Regions from separate parts of the Ensifer sp. 4252 genome, predicted to be linked through region 2. Evidence: predicted binding sites of a transcription regulator. Region 2 holds the regulator's gene; each other region holds the start of a gene.

Region 1 (5,273 bases), on a different contig from region 2:
GACGGGCCGTGGAGCGCGGAGATGACTTGCCAGTTTGGTCGTTTTCGCTGGCGTTCAGCCCATCTCTATCGATGCGAAAACCGATCTCGGCGCTCGCTAGCCATCGCCTGCGATCGGGAGCTACTATTTCTCTTTCTTGGCACTCGTGGGGCCCGTCGCTAGTTTGAAATAGGACATGTCCTTCGTCGTCAAATAGTAGAGGCGATCAGGAGGCGTTTCGAGCGCATTGATCCAGAGGCCGGGACCAATCCCCATCGCGTCGAGATGACGGGCGACTTGGGCAGTGGTGGACTGCGCGGCCGACACGGCTTGTTCTGCAGTCGGTCGGTCGTCGCCGCCACTGAACAGCTGGTGTACGCCTACCACGGCGTCCTTTTCAGCCAGACGTTCTACACCGCCTGCAAGGACAATCGGGCACGAGGATGCGCAAAGCGCTCTTTGAGCCACTTTCGTATTGAGCCCCTTTTCGCGGATGAGCTTGGAAATGGCCAGCGCGTCGCTCACTGAGCCGCCCGGGGAATTCAGCGCTACCGTTCTTACGTATTCGCCGCGCATCTCGATCTCCCGGGCAAAGCGCGAAGCTGCCCCGATGTCCAGGGTGCCTTCGACAAATAAGACACCGCCCGGGCCAAGTTCCAACCTCATCGGCTTGGTCAGCACCTCAATCGGGCTTGAGGGGCTAACCGCAGGACCGTTGAGATCCGTCTTACTTCCTGCCGGCGGCAAGAAGGGGTGATCGTGTGCTGGATCGAAGTTCGGCAGCTTGGCATTCGTTGCCAGAATGTCGCGCACGTCGATCATGAAGAACACTACCGACAACGACAACAATACCACGAAAGCCCCCCGCATCACTGTGCCGTCATCCAGGCGCTTGAGCGCCGTGAGCGTTTCACCGATCCTCATGCGATCGATCCTTCGCACGTGTTCTGGGGTCGAGATTTGTGATGTTGTTCGGCTCTTCCGCTTTCTCGGAATCCGCGTTGATGACTATCTCCTCCAGATTGTTCCCGGTCGCCGTCACGGCCCGCTGGACTTCCAGCGCCTGCAGAAGCTCGGCTGCGGTGATGCGCTCGGCGAACGGCAGCCTCTCCTCCTGTTTGCGGATCGCGCCATGCACGACAGCAAGAATGAAGACCAGCACGCCCGGTAGGAGATCGATGGAGATGGCGCCCGCCCATGCCGGAATAAAGTCCGAGGCATAGCGCAACACGGCTTCGGCAGACGACAGGGGAACGAACCGGCGTTCCGTCACCGGTGTGCGCGCGAGAATTTCGTCAGCCGCCTCTGAAAGGACCTTCGACTGCGCCGCCACCGAGGCACGCACCGTTGCCATTACTTTGTCCTGGCGATCAATCAGGTCGGCATCACCGCCGTCAGCCACGGGCGCGATAAAACCGAGGGACAGATCGTCAGCCGCACGCCGGATCGAAGGTGCGATCGAAGTCTGTCCGAGCGAAGCAATGACCCCTGTCAGCGCTACGACTTCGGAGGAGAACTGGTCGGCGCGCGGCTCGATCGCACCGGGTGCCGAGACCAAGGTACGCATGGTCTCCAGCCGCTTTTGTCCTTGATTGAACAGAGTCGTTACCTGTTCGCGCGAAGCGTTGATGCCGTTTTCGAGATCCTTCATCTGTGCTGACATCTGCGACAGGAGTTGCACAACGCTTCCTGAACCTGTCGTGCCGGTGAGGGCGCCCGATTGCCGTTCCGAAAGGGCAAGCTGGGCAAAGCGCTCGGATGCACGTTGAATGTCAGGCAAGAGGCTTTGCGCGGCAAGCGCGTTCTGATGCGCCTGGTCGAGGTCGGCGGTATAATCCTCTACTGTCTCGGCAAGATGTTGCTCAAGCGCGGCAGAGCCTGCCAGTGCAGCCGCATTCAGCCAGCTTGACATTGCCATGATCATGGCTGCGCCCATGGCCATCACACCCAGCATAGCGGCGCGCCCCGTGTGGGTCGTGATATGCGGATAGAATCGGGCCATATAGGTCCAGAATGCGTAGATGCCAACCGAGACCGAAGCCGAGTAGATGATTGCCGCAAAGAAAACTGCTGTCGGAGAACCGTCCAGAATGCTTCGCACGCCGAGGTATGTGTAAACGCCTGAGGCAAGTGCTAGCACGGCAACGGCAAACCGCGTCATGGTTTCGACGGCAGCGACCCCGTCATGCAAACGCTGGGATGCGCCGGTCGCCATGGGCAAGCCTCCACAAAAGGAATGTATTCCTTATCAGAGGATTAAAAAACGGGCGGAATAAAGGCCGGTTTCTACCATCCAGCGTGATGGTTTGGGTGCATCAACGGCCCGCTGGCCGCCCTGGCGAAACTCTTGAGCGGAGTCTGCTGGCCTCCTTTACCCGTCGTCGGTCGCGATTAGCGGTTCAGGGTTCCATACACTTTGCAAAGCCGTGCCTCTCAGCGAGAATTTGCACGGGCGGCCGCGGGCGGCACAGGCCTGCCAGCCGGTCGGCACGCGGGAGAAGCCGAACATGCTTATTTCCCCGAGATAGGAGTGCCCATTAGTTATCCTCCGGCGGCTGGTTTCAATTGCGGGTCGGGAAGATGCCCTGCAACGCAATGCAGAAATTGATGACGTTGTATGGCTGCATGTTTGGGTGCGGCTGTCCGCCGCCCGCCGACGCCACGCTCTGTGGCGCCAGCAGCACATTTCGCCAGAAGGCGCGTAGATCGGCAATGAGGTGGCGCCGTAAAGCGTGTTCGTCGGGGTGCGCTGATTGGCTTCAGCTATCGTTCCGTTGCCCTGATGCTGGTGGTGGGGGAAGGTGCTGCTGCGTGGTGGTTCCAGCCGTGAACGACGTTGGCTGTTTCGCACGACGTGACCGGGCTGCTTGACCCAACAAAAATCGCGTTTCGTGAAAAAAGGTTCCCAGTGACTCGTGAACGTCACTGTGCGTCCTCGGCTATCGGCTTCAACGCATGGTCCCCGCACGCGGCGGTTCATTCTAAATCGAGCGACTGCTTCAGTTCGTCGATCTTCTTGGATGCTTCCGCCTTCGTCAGATCCTCAGCATAGGCCTCGGGCTGATGCGCCTGTTCCGACAGGGTCTTCAGATAAGACCGCTGAGCACCGGTCATTGGCTCGGCGCCGCTGACCCAATCGTCAGGATCTTTCTGTGTGTTGGAAGAAGGATCGGTTTTCGGATTGACAGTCATAACACACTCCTGAATTCGTTCTCAAAACGTTCCAAGTGGCCCGCCGGTTCCAACCATCTGTCGATCGTCGCCTGTATCGTCGGCCCTTTATTAGGAAGTGAGCGCCGCAACCCGTAGGCGGAGGAGAGAGTTCAGTTTGCCGATGACACCTTTTCCGTGGTGTCTCTGGTCTCGACCGGTCTTGGTATCGGCTTTGCGCCGGAATGGACGCTGGATCTGCCAATCGGAGTTTCGAGCTCGGGAAGGTGCGTGGCGTCGACTTCCGCATGGGCTGGGCGTCGCCTTGGTCCAAGGATAACCCGACAGCCGCTCCCGACGATATCGCCGATATGGCGAGGTCGCTGGTCAGGCAGGGCAGCTAAGGGGCGAGGTCCCGAAAACCTCGTTGTCTGCGATCCCTCAATCAAGCGGGAGCGGCTTGCCGAGCCTAGGCTTGCCGGATCCCGGCCGTTGGCCGTACACGATCCACTACTACGTCGTGTCCGGGTATTCCGATGATGGCAAGGGCAAGAGGCTTCTGGTCCAGGACCCTTGGCCGGCGGGCAGGGGAGGCTAGAAATCGGTCCTCCTATTCGATGAGTTCTTAGATACGGAAGGAAAGGTGTTCATAGCGTTTCAGCAATGATTTCGCTGAAACTTAAGCGACCGCATTTTACGGACGAAACATCGGGGTCGCTGGTTCGATTCTGATCAAGGCCTCAGACCTTCAATATTTCTTTTTGCGAACGATCTTGTTGCCGCGTGGTCCGCTGATGACAGGTGTTCTGTCACGGTTTTCAGAAACAAGACTTCGCCAGCGTTCAACGCGGTCGGCGGCCAAAGTGCCGCTTTTGACAGCTGCCTGAACCACGCAGCCCGGTTCATGCGCATGGGTACAATCGCGAAATCGGCAAAGCGGTGCCAGTTCCTTTATGTCGGAAAAAAGCGTGTCGATCCCGTCGGTGATATCGCTGACGTAAAGTGTTCTTATTCCGGGGGTATCTATGACCCAGCCGCCGCCCGGAATAGCATGCAGCGAGCGCGCGGTCGTGGTGTGACGACCTTGCGCGTCATGTTCGCGAATAGTCCCGGTTTTCTGCTTTGAGTCAGATGCAGGTCTGGTCAGCGTGTTCACCAACGTCGACTTTCCTACTCCGGACGATCCCACCAGGGCGATCGTTTGGCCAACGCCGCACCAGGAACTCAAAAAGGAGCTTGCATCGGCAGAGCGCCCATTCAGGGCAACGACAGGTAGGTCACGCTGCAAAGCCTCGGCTTTGGCCTGAAATATGCCAACGTCGTCCGCGGTGTCAGCCTTGGTCAACACGATTACCGGTTTGCTGCCCGCCTGGTTGGCCATGATTAGGTAACGTTCCAGCCGGTCAATATTGAAATCGGCGTTGCACGAGGTCACGATCAACAGTGTGTCGATGTTGGCAGCAACAAGTTGTTGGCCACGTCCGACCTCCGGACGTCGCTTAAACACGGTTTTCCGGTCAAGCCGGCGGACAAGCATGTCGGACCGGGGATCGGCAAGCACCCAATCGCCCACCGCGAAGTCAGCCGTACTGGCATTGGCAGGTAGCTCTAGCCTGACCGACCCTGTGGCGCCCATCGCCTCAATGCGTGCCCGGTGAACCGACGCGACGCGCTTGGGTACGAGGTCTGCTTCTGTCGGCTTGACCTGATCCGCAAAAAAGCCAGACCAACCAAGCAATTCCAACGCTGAGTCGACACGGGAGTTCGTCAAATTTTGCTTCGCCTTTGATTATTGCAGGCTTCTTGCCTAGGTGCGCTGATGATCTCGCTTTGGCAAAGAATTTGCGTAAGCAGCAGCCTCGCCGGAGTAGGGGAAATGGTCCCCTAACTGACGGTCACCGTCATAAACTTTGAAGGCGGGTCCATCGACTTCGACGATCTTATACCCATTCACGTATTCAAACTTTGGCGTTTTCAAACCCATAAATGCTCTCCAGTTTCGGTCCAGCGTTTCCAATCTCTGAAAATGATGTCCGGCTGTCATACTTCGCAATCTATCGCAATATCACGTGCCTGCACAAAAGACGAACTAGCCAACGCCGGTTCGTATCCGATCAGGAGCAAGATTAAGTGATCGGCTTCCG
Region 2 (5,273 bases):
TTGCGCTTTTGACCTGCTGCATGATTTTCCCCTGTAGCACCCGGCTTCGAACGGGCATCTACGCACGCGATTGATCTGCAAATCATAATGCGTGCGGATGTGAATTGCGGCCCGCGCAGGGCCTTGCAGACATTTGCTTTCGCCGGCTTCAAGGCTGCGAAAGCACGCCTTCTGATCTGCTAGCCGAAACGAGGCAAGGTCTCCGGCTGCCTGACGCGATGTTGCATGCAAATCGCCTTGCATGCAATCGCAAGCATTGACTCCCTTTTCATTAGGGAGGCTTGATATAATGGTCATCCAACAGTCAAGGAACTGAGCGATGCCCACTTTCATCATCGAACGCGAGGTACCAGGAGCTGACAAGCTCAGTCATGACGACCTCTGCGCACTGTCGGCGAAATCCAATGCTGTCGTCGCCGATCTCGGCGTGCCATACACATGGATCACGAGCTATGTCGCCGGCGACAAGCTCTATTGCGTTCACGAAGCGCCGAGCGCCGACGTCGTTCGCGAACACGCCGAACGAGGCGGGTTTCCGGCCAACAGGATCACGGAAGTCGCCGCCGTGATTGGGCCTTCGACAGCATCTCAAGGGCGCGGCAAATAGCCGTATCGGTGTTATAATCACCACGGGCAGAAAATCGGCTTCATGCGGGCCCAAACCGCCCGCCCAGGCCAATGCTCCCCACGCACCGTCATTGACTTCCGGCGGTATCAATGCAGGCTAATCCGCCGGTCATTCGGCGCCCATGAGGGTTCCCCGGCACACCTTTTCAAGGAGACGATCATGGCAAAAGGTCAAGTGCGAAGTAACCGCGAGGTTAGAAAACCCAAAAAGGACAAGACCGTCAAAGCCGCCGTAACGACAGAAGGCTCACAGGTAAAGCTTGCAGGCAGCAGCTTCTCCCTCGGCAAGAAAGACAAGAAGTAGGACAGCCGCCTTTAACCTCTCGAACCAAATAGTCGGGAGAGTTTTGTCCTCGGCCAGTCGGACGAGGTGCGCACGTCTCCGCACACCCTGGCGACTGGCCCCCTGACCAAGAATAGATGCCAGCACGCTTGAACGTCGCCTGCCTCCGGATTTGCAAAGATCGTTGCGGGCGGCGGCGCTCGCCAAGCGTTTCCATTTCTGCTGCCAAGCCTGATCGGCCGTCGACACGCTGCATGTAGTAGACGTCGGAAGATCGAGAACGCCCTGTTCATGCAAATCTTTGTGCCTTCCCTGCCACAGCTTGAGCAGCAGTCTTCGCCTCTCGCAAAGAACTGTTGAACACGCCACAGTGCCCGGCATGCTTGCTGGACTTCGGAACGAAAGCACGGTTCACATCGTTAACCAAACTATCGCCGCCACCTCTGATCTAGTGGACGTTCACCGTGCTTGCAGCCTTGCTTATCGCCTCGATTATCGCATCGCCGAACATCGCCCTCAGCGCTGCCACGGTCGACGACCTGCAAGCCGATTTCGAAATGGCTGTACCCTGTCAACAGATCGACGGACGGAACGTTTGGAAAGGGGCGATCGCCTACTATATCCAGTCCTTCGTCTACCAAGGCGACACGCCGGTCGCGACCGACGCGGCCGACGCGGTACTGCCCGAGGACAACTCGGCGGAAACCGTCAAGGAGTTCGAGGACGCCTGCTCCGCCACACGGCCGGCCTGATTCACGCGTCCTTCACCTGATCGCCGATCGACTTCTGCCGATCCCGTGACGGCAGGCTATTTCCACTGGGTTCCATCGCCAGCGGCGCAACCATGCGGCGGCAGCCCGTTGCCAAACGTAAGCTTCAGCCGGTCACAACCCCATTGATTGAGCGGCCCGGGCATCGCCGCATTCAACGCGATTCCGACCTCATCGAACGGGCTTTGTTTATTGTCCACATATTGATACCAGCGGAATCCAAGCACCGCGGTCGCGGCGACAACGATCGTCAGAAAAATTCGAATCAGCTTCGTCATTAGACCCTCATTCCATAAACGGAAGGAGGCATAACAGCCTCGTGCGGCACGTACAGCGACGAGATCGCCGCTATGCACTCGATTGAACCAACATTCACGGAATTTTAGGCACTTGCGGAACACATATGGAACAGATAGTGTCTGTTCTTGATTTGTTTCACGCCTCTGGAGCGACTTGCCATGCTGACCCGCAAGCAACAGGAATTGCTTCTTTTCATCCATGAACGAATGAAGGAGTCCGGTGTACCGCCGTCCTTCGATGAGATGAAGGACGCACTCGACCTGGCATCGAAGTCGGGTATTCACCGGCTGATTACAGCACTCGAGGAACGCGGCTTCATTCGCCGTCTTCCCAACCGCGCCCGGGCGCTCGAAGTCATCAAGCTGCCGGAAGCCTATGCGGCAAGCGCCCAGCCCCGTCGCGGGTTTTCCCCAAGTGTCATCGAGGGAAGCCTTGGCAAACCTCCCGCCCCTGCCCCCGCCGCTGCGAAAACGACGCCGGTTGCCGACAACAGCTCCGTGTCGGTCCCGGTTATGGGGCGCATTGCCGCCGGTGTGCCGATCTCGGCGATACAGAACAACACCCACGACATTACCGTGCCGCTCGATATGATCGGCAGCGGCGAGCACTACGCCCTTGAAGTGAAGGGTGATTCGATGATCGAAGCCGGCATCTTCGATGGCGACACGGTGATCATCCGCAATGCCACCACAGCCAATCCCGGCGATATCATCGTGGCCCTTGTCGATGACGAGGAAGCGACCTTGAAGCGCTTCCGGCGCAAGGGCGCGTCGATTGCCCTCGAGGCGGCCAATCCGGCCTATGAGACGCGTATCTTCGGCCCCGATCGCGTCAAGATACAGGGCAAGCTCGTCGGCTTGATCCGCCGCTACCACTAGAGCGCTTTATCTTTAAACGGAAGCGATTCTGTTGGCTCAAAACGGCCGTTCCACACGAAGGATGGCGCAGAGCGATGCGGATCCATCGGGCAAGCCATCCGACACAGTGGGCGGCCGTTTTCAGTCAACCCGAAGGGCCGGATGAATTTCGGCCATTACCGGCGGCGGCCGTCTTGACCGCAGCCTCTGCTGCGCTCTTCGCCAGCCGCCTTGGTCCTGGCCGAAATTCCTTCCGGCAGAATGCTTCTGTTTAAAGATGAAGCGCTCTAGGCCCGTCTCACTCTAGCCGCCATCGTGCCGGTCAGCCGTCTTCTTGCTTCAACGTCTCGCCACCACAAGGTAGCGAGACGGAGATCGTCAGATCGAGCGTTTTCCAGGCTCGACAGATTTTACTCGTGTATCGAGTACTCGCCCAACTCGCAGAGATCCTGCGTGTCTTCAGTCGTGTCGAGACCGGAACCTTCTTCGAATTCAAAGCGCATGTCGTATTTGCAGACATCGCGTCCGTCGGCGATGGTAATTTCCATGCTTTCGCCCGGATTGAGCACCTGCCGCCCGAAGACGTCGTCCTCCCACTGATCAACACCGACCGGCGACGTGTAGAAGTTCGTCAAAACGACGTTCGTCTTGTTCTTCAGCTGAAAGACGAGATCCTCAGCGCTGGCGGTGGCCGTCGTTGCGGCAAGAATGGCAAGAGCAGTCAGGGCGATCTTACATTTCATTTTATGTCTTTTCCTCCATTGTCGGCTTTGTTTGATACTACCTATACGGGTCGCGCTGTCGGGATATTCATTCCCAGTACCGTCTAGAGACAATATTTTCAGCACTGACAATAGCGACCGGATCACCATTTCGGGGCGCGTCCTCGCAAGGCCATGTCGTTGGCGACTGCGAACGTTCAGAAACTGGCCGGCAAGGGTAGCCCGGCCGAATTGCGCTTTGAAAACAGTGGTTGGCGGCAATGTGGATAGCCTCGTTGCGCGTGTTGGACGCGCCGCATTGACCCGCCGCTTCTTGCCGCCACCTGCGTGCCGCAGCGTGTCCCGGCACGCCCACCGTTTCACTTGCAACAATCGGACCGCTATCGATGGAGAACCACTTTCGCCAGTCGGCCCTGCGCAGGCGCTGGCGGACTTGTTGCCTTCACCGCACGAGGGGCTAAAGCACGCCCTCGCCCGCCCCATTTACAGGCAACGCGCTCACATCGTCATTGACGCTCGCAACGAGCACACGGCCGCTGTACGCCACCGATGGCCCGTATTTCAACCGCCTTCGGATCAGCGCTCGCCTCCAACCCCGTCAACCTGCGGTCGCACCGTTGTCTTTCTTGGGTACGGACCTAGTTACCCATTTCATACCCATGAGAGGAACTGCTGAATGAACCGTAATGGGCTTTATCTGATCATTGCCGTGCTCGCCGTGGCCGTCATTGGTCTCGGCGCCTATGCCTACCGCGAGGAAACAAAACCGGCCGGTGTCGAGATCAAGATTGGCCAGGACGGCGTTTCCGTTCAGGAGAATTGAGCGCGATCTGGAATACTCTCAACAGGCGGTTTATCAGCCGCGAATTTGCGGCTGGGGGCGAATGCTGCTGGACGTTCGACGTCCCTATGTTCGCTCCTCGCGCGGATGGATGCGAACGGCCGTAGACTTTTTCTCCGCACGATCCGCTGGCGTAACGCTCGCGCGACAGCGTGCTGGCGCATGCATTAGTCACTTGGTTTGGGTATGTGCCCGATGTTCGACGGGACGCTTCGTACCCTGCCCCTGAGCCCAATCGGCCTGATGGCCCTACCACGGGCTATGTTTTGCGCCGTTTCACGCAGCATCAAGCTTGTCACGGACGGCACTCCTGGCGGAAAAGAGCGAAAGTCTGATACAGCCAACGGCCTCAACGAGAAGGCGGCCCTCTGGAATGAGCCAGCCCAAGAATGCGCTTGAGCACAAACAGCCCACCCCATACTAAAGCCCGTCAATTGCGCTTCAAAATCAGATGGATGATTCGATGAATCTCGACGTTCAGGACCTAGATGGAGCCTGCCACTGTGGAACGGTTCGCTTCAATGTGAAACTGAAGAACGGCCTCCGCACCGCCCGCCGCTGCACTTGCTCCTATTGCCAGTTGAAGGGCGCGGTTGCCGTCTCTGCCGCCAAGGACGGGGTCACGGTTCTCTCCGGAGGCGAGGCTCTTACCAAATATCAGTTCAACACGAAGGCAGCAGAGCATTATTTCTGCTCGAAGTGCGGCATCTACACATTTCACAAGCCGCGCGCGAACCCGGATTTCTACGGCGTCAACGCCGCGTGTCTCCAGGGCATAAGCCCATTCGATTTCGAAGAGCTCCCTGTGAACGACGGCATCAACCACCCGATGGACACGAAGGGATCAACCGGCCCAAGGCTCGCGGGAACGCT
Region 3 (5,273 bases), on a different contig from region 2:
CACGGCTCGTCTGCGCCCTCTGTGACGCGCTGAGCCGTCAAGCGCACCTTCGGGGGCAGCGCCGTCGGCGGCGGTTGTGCCCATCCAGACGGCCAAGGTTTCAACGATGTCGAACGTCAATCCTTGCGTAGCGGACGGAAGCTCATGCGATGCAGCGGGCAGGGCCCCTTGGCATCGATCGCCTTGCGATGCACCACTGTCGCGTAGCCCGCATGAACAGCAAAGCCGTAGCCGGGGTGAGCGACATCGGCCCGTTCCATCATCCGGTCGCGCGTCACCTTGGCGACGATCGATGCCGCTGCGATCGAAAGCGAGCGGGCGTCGCCCTTGACCACCGCCTTGGCATGGCACCCAAGGCCGGGCGGCACATCGCGGCCGTCGACCAGCACGAAGCGGGCGGTCAGGGACAGGCCGTCGACGGCCCGACGCATCGCCTCGAGGCTCGCCTTGCGTATGTCGATGGTATCGATGGTCGTGGCGGAGGATGAGGCGATGGAAACGGTGGCGCTCGCCAGGATCTCGTCGAACAGCCGTTCACGCTCAGCGGCGCTCAATTTCTTGCTGTCGTTCAGGCCCTCTGGGATGGCGTCGGGATCGAGAATGACGGCGGCCGCAACGACCGGGCCGGCAAGCGGTCCGCGTCCCGCCTCGTCGGCGCCGGCGACAGGCCACGCGCCGTCCTTTCTGGCAGCCAGTTCAAAGCTGAAATCGGGCTCAAGGAGAATATCCGGGAAAAGGGGAGAATCGATCGATCTGCGATGTGTCATGCGGCGAAACTCGCATGATCGACCGATTCTCTTCAAGTCCCCCGATCTGAGTGCGGCGGCAGCCGGGGGGTATGCCAGCGTCATCCTGAGGCACGGAGGAGACGCCGGAATTCAATTCTGTCGCCGCGCGCCAGACAGGACGCGCAACACACGCTGTTTGCCTACTGCATGTTTCCTTAAATCGTTTTCGATTTAAGGAAACATGCAGCAGTTCAAAGTGCTACAGCGACCTTTGCGCGTCTAATAAGACGCGCGGCGCTGTAGACTCACGGCAGGGTCGGCTTCCCAGAGAGATACCGAACCAGGGAGCCATGCGACGGTATCAAGACCGGTACCGCCGGCATCTTCCGGCCAGTGATACCCCGCATATTCAGCGCTTAAGTGGCCGAAAACTTCGCGCCTCCAGCGACATACGCACTACCGGTTGCCGCTAGAGCAGCGAAAGCTGTACGCCGGTTCCCAGCGGCGGCACGAAAATGTCGTCGCGCAACTGTCGACGATTGAGGTTGAGGCCGAGGCGTTTGGCCGCAAGTTCGAACCGCCGGCCGATCTGCCAGGCATAGGGACCGGCGCCCTTCATGCGTTTGCCGAACTCGGCGTCGTAATCCTTGCCGCCACGCATCGAGCGGATGAGCGACATCACGTGCCGATAGCGGTCCGGATAGTTTCGCAGCAGCCAGTCGCGAAAGAGCGGACTGACCTCGAGCGGCAGGCGCAACAGCACGTAGGTGGCTTCCAGCGCTCCTGCCGCCCGGGAAGCTTCCAGGATCCTTTCGATTTCATGATCGTTCAGGGCCGGGATGATCGGCGACACCAGGACGCCCGTCGGAATGCCGGCTTCGGTGAGGGAGCGTATCGCCTCCAGTCGTTTGGAAGGGGTCGAAGCACGTGGCTCCATCGTGCGCGCCAGCCTTCGGTCGAGCGTCGTCACCGAAATGCCGACCCGTGCAAGCCCTTTTTCAGCCATTGGTGCAAGTAGATCGATGTCGCGCGTCACCATCGCCGACTTCGTCACGATCATCACCGGGTGATTGGCGGCCTGCAGCACTTCGAGAATCTGGCGCATGATCCGCCATTCCTTCTCGATCGGCTGATAGGGATCGGTGTTGGTGCCGATCGCGATCGGCCTCACCTTGTAGTCCGAACGGGCGAGCTCGCGCTCTAGTAGGCGCGGAGCGTCCGGCTTGGCAAAGAGCTTCGCTTCGAAATCGAGGCCGGCCGAAAGTCCCATATAGGCATGCGTCGGGCGGGCGAAACAATAGATACATCCGTGCTCGCAACCTCGATAAGGATTGATCGAGCGATCGAAGGAAATGTCCGGCGAATCGTTGCGGCTGATCACCGAGCGCGGCTTTTCCACCTGCACCTCGGTCTTGAAGGGAGGGAGGTCTTCAAGGCTCTCCCAACCGTCGTCGAAAACCTCGCGCGCCTGCGGCTCGAAGCGGCCCGATATGTTCAGTCCGGCACCCCGCCCGCGGCGACGATCAACCTCGATCCTGAGACCAGTCCCGCTCATCAATGCTTCGGCAACCTCTGCCGTGTTGGCGGGTGCGAGCGCACCCTGCCTGATCTGAGACAGCTCGTTCATCGGAATCTCCGAGGGATCGCGTGTTTGATCCCGTTTTGTTCTGATTATTTTCCTATCGCGAAAACAAGAACAATTCAAGAACAAAAATCATGCACGCTGAAATGAGAATAGCAGGGCGGGTCGGAGGCCAGGGAGAATGCGAGAGCGGTGCGGCGTGGGGATGTAGCATTTTACGCTGCAATGCGGTAGGAACAGCTATGTTGACGATCATCATGGAAACACGCGACAACGAGGCCGAACTGGCGCAGACGCTGTCGGTGCTCGTGGCAGGCGCGGTTGAGGGGTTGGTCAGCGATGTCATCATCCTCGATCATGGCTCCAAGGACGGGTCGGTGCGCGTGGCTGATGCGGCCGGCTGCCGCTTCTGCGTCGATTGGGATCTGGGCGAAATCGTGCGCTCGGCACGCGGCGAATGGCTGATGCTGCTTGAGCCCGGTGCGCGGCCGATCGGGCGCTGGGTGGATGAGCTCGTCGAATATGTATCGCTTCACAAAGGCCCAGCCCGTTTCTCCCCGTCACGCCTCCACCGCAAGCCGTTTCTGCATCGCCTTGCGCGGCGGGGGAAGCCGTTGGAGGCAGGTTTCCTCATGCGCAAGCGCGACGCCCTGGCAGTCGCGCGGGGAAAGATGCAGCTGAGTGAGATGACAAATATCCGCGCTGTACGAAAGCTGGCGACCGAGCTGGTTCCGGCCTGGGTTGCGCTCGACAGCAGGCAGGGCGGCTAGGCTGTCGCGCGAGAGTGTGTAGCGGTTTTGTGAGGACGACAGGCGCAAAGCCAAGAGCGTAAAGCGCAGCAAGCGAAAATGAAGGATCGCGACGCGCTTCAGTGCGCGCTCGACGCCAACAAAAAAGGTGCCTGTCCTGCGGACGGCACCTCCAAGCAGCTACCAAACATCCTTGCTAGCAAATTCCTGTCCGGGCGACCGGGCGAGCCGCACGTCGTATGTTTTCGTTCCCGTCGCCGGGGGACATCGGCGATGGCTCGTCTTTGCTCCGTTTGAAGGACTTGCTCGGGTCTCGTTGCGATCCCTCATCTGAGCTGACCGTTGAACGTCTAGCAGACAAATAGGAGCTTCGCAGTTCCCTGGGGAACAGGCCGGTTGCGTCATACATTCGCACAGTCTACCGCCGTGTCGGCAGCGGATGCGGGTCGGCACAGGCCCGGTCAGCCCCGTTTCAGATGCTCGTCGAGCCGCGGCATGATCTCGACGAAGTTGCACGGCATGTGCCGGTAGTCGAGTTGCTGCTTGAGAATGCCGTCCCACGCGTCCTTGCAGGCCCCGGGTGAGCCCGGCAGGACGAAGATGAAGGTGGCGTTGGCGACGCCGCCGGTCGCGCGCGACTGGATCGTCGACGTGCCGATCTTCTCATAGGAAATCCGGTGGAAGACTTCGGAGAAGCCATCCATGCGCTTTTCGAACAGCGGCTCGAGCGCCTCCGGCGTGACGTCGCGGCCGGTAAAGCCGGTTCCGCCGGTGGTGATCACCACATCGATGGTGTCGTCGAGCGTCCAGGCTTCCACCTGGTCGCGGATCTTTTGCCGATCGTCCGTCACGATCGCGCGCGCTTCCAGACGGTGGCCGGCGTCGCGCACCCGCGCCTCAAGCGTGTCGCCGGATTTGTCGTCGGCCAGCGTGCGCGTGTCTGACACCGTCAGAATGGCGATGCCGACAGGAATGAAAGAACGATTGTCGTTGATACCGGCCATTCTAGTTCCCTCTGCCCACCGTTCTGCAGGCGAGAACGTACCACTCGGGATGGGCGGCAGAAAGAGTGCGGGCGGCGCGCTGCGCGCTTTCGTCGCTATCGAACAGGCCGAAGCAGGTGGCGCCGGAACCGGACATCCGCACCAGCGCGGCTCCGCTCGTTGCCAGCGCACCGGAGACATCGGCGATCACCGGCTGCAGCAGGCGCGCCGGCGGCTCCAGGTCGTTGCGCATCGCCGCGATGGCCGAAAGCCACGCCGCAGGAGATAAGAGACCACCCGGGATCGCAAGCGGCGGGTTGTTCTTCTTTTCCAGCGTCCGGAAGATCACCGGCGTCGAGACGGCGATTAGGGGATTGGCCAGCACGATCGGAAAGGAGGGAAGCTCTGAGGCGGGCGCGATCTCCTCGCCGATGCCCCTCGCAATAAGCGGTCTGCCGTCAAGGCACATCGGCACATCGGCGCCGAGCTTGAGCGCCAAGGCGGCGAGCAATGCCGGTTCGATGCTGGTTCGCCAGAGGTCGAGAAGCCCGCGCAGGGTTGCGGCCGCGTCCGCAGACCCGCCGCCGATGCCCGAGGCAACGGGCAGGTTCTTTTCAAGATGAATGTGTACCGGGCCGGTGTCGACGTTCTGCGAGGCCAGGGCCTGACGCAGCAGATCCCGCGCCTTGAGCACGAGATTGCCGCCCTGGTCTTCGCCCGTCGTCGATAATTCGGCGGCGAATGGGCCCGACAGGGTGAAACGGTCTTCATCCGACGGAGTCAGGCCGATCCGATCCCCGCGATCGGCAAAGGTGACGAGACTTTCTAGAAGGTGGTGGCCGTCGGCCCGTTGGCCGACGACATGCAGTGCCAGATTGATCTTGGCGGGCGCCGTCTGCGTCAGCGCGAAGCCCGCGATCTCGCCTTTAAGCATGCTACGATCAGGACTTCTTGTTCGGCGCCGGTGCCTCAGGGGTGACCTTCTTCGGCGCGGTTTCCTTGGCGTCCGCAGAGGCCGGGACAACTTCCTTCACCGGCGGCAAGCCGTTTTCGATCTTGGCCTTGATCTTCGGGATCTCGGCTTCCTCCGGCTTCAGCTCAAGTGTCTGCGTCCATTGGAACACAGCTTCCAGCTTGCGGCCGACGCGCCAATAGGCATCGCCGAGATGGTCGTTGATCGTCGGGTCGCCGGCCATCAACTCGGCTGCCTTTTCAAGCTCGACCACCGCAT

The links. The regulator LexA, encoded in region 2, represses DNA repair genes until DNA is damaged. The targets are predictions, from matches to a motif close to TGTTCNNNNTGTGTTCNG.
Region 1: the regulator LexA is predicted to act here: its motif matches at 3,188-3,205, upstream of ABIE33_RS35985 (DUF3072 domain-containing protein).
Region 3: the regulator LexA is predicted to act here: its motif matches at 2,421-2,438, upstream of ABIE33_RS04240 (PA0069 family radical SAM protein).

What each region holds. Positions count from the first base shown of each region.
Region 1 is NZ_JBNDIU010000061.1:468-5,740, forward strand. Features, by position in the region: gene ABIE33_RS35975 (hypothetical protein) at 124-903, opposite strand; gene ABIE33_RS35980 (hypothetical protein) at 890-2,194, opposite strand; gene ABIE33_RS35985 (DUF3072 domain-containing protein) at 2,956-3,171, opposite strand; partial or broken gene ABIE33_RS35990 (LysR family transcriptional regulator) at 3,313-3,533, shown strand; gene rsgA (ribosome small subunit-dependent GTPase A) at 3,878-4,900, opposite strand.
Region 2 is NZ_JBNDIU010000018.1:59,550-64,822, forward strand. Features, by position in the region: gene ABIE33_RS26260 (DUF4242 domain-containing protein) at 320-607, shown strand; gene ABIE33_RS26265 (hypothetical protein) at 788-931, shown strand; gene ABIE33_RS26270 (hypothetical protein) at 1,375-1,662, shown strand; gene ABIE33_RS26275 (hypothetical protein) at 1,719-1,958, opposite strand; gene lexA (transcriptional repressor LexA) at 2,139-2,858, shown strand; gene ABIE33_RS26285 (hypothetical protein) at 3,248-3,580, opposite strand; gene ABIE33_RS26290 (hypothetical protein) at 4,236-4,382, shown strand; gene ABIE33_RS26295 (GFA family protein) at 4,864-5,273, shown strand, end outside.
Region 3 is NZ_JBNDIU010000001.1:850,076-855,348, reverse strand. Features, by position in the region: gene ABIE33_RS04245 (ribonuclease HII) at 117-767, opposite strand; gene ABIE33_RS04240 (PA0069 family radical SAM protein) at 1,198-2,355, opposite strand; gene ABIE33_RS04235 (glycosyl transferase) at 2,553-3,080, shown strand; gene moaB (molybdenum cofactor biosynthesis protein B) at 3,521-4,063, opposite strand; gene ABIE33_RS04225 (4-(cytidine 5'-diphospho)-2-C-methyl-D-erythritol kinase) at 4,065-4,976, opposite strand; gene ABIE33_RS04220 (tetratricopeptide repeat protein) at 4,984-5,273, opposite strand, start outside.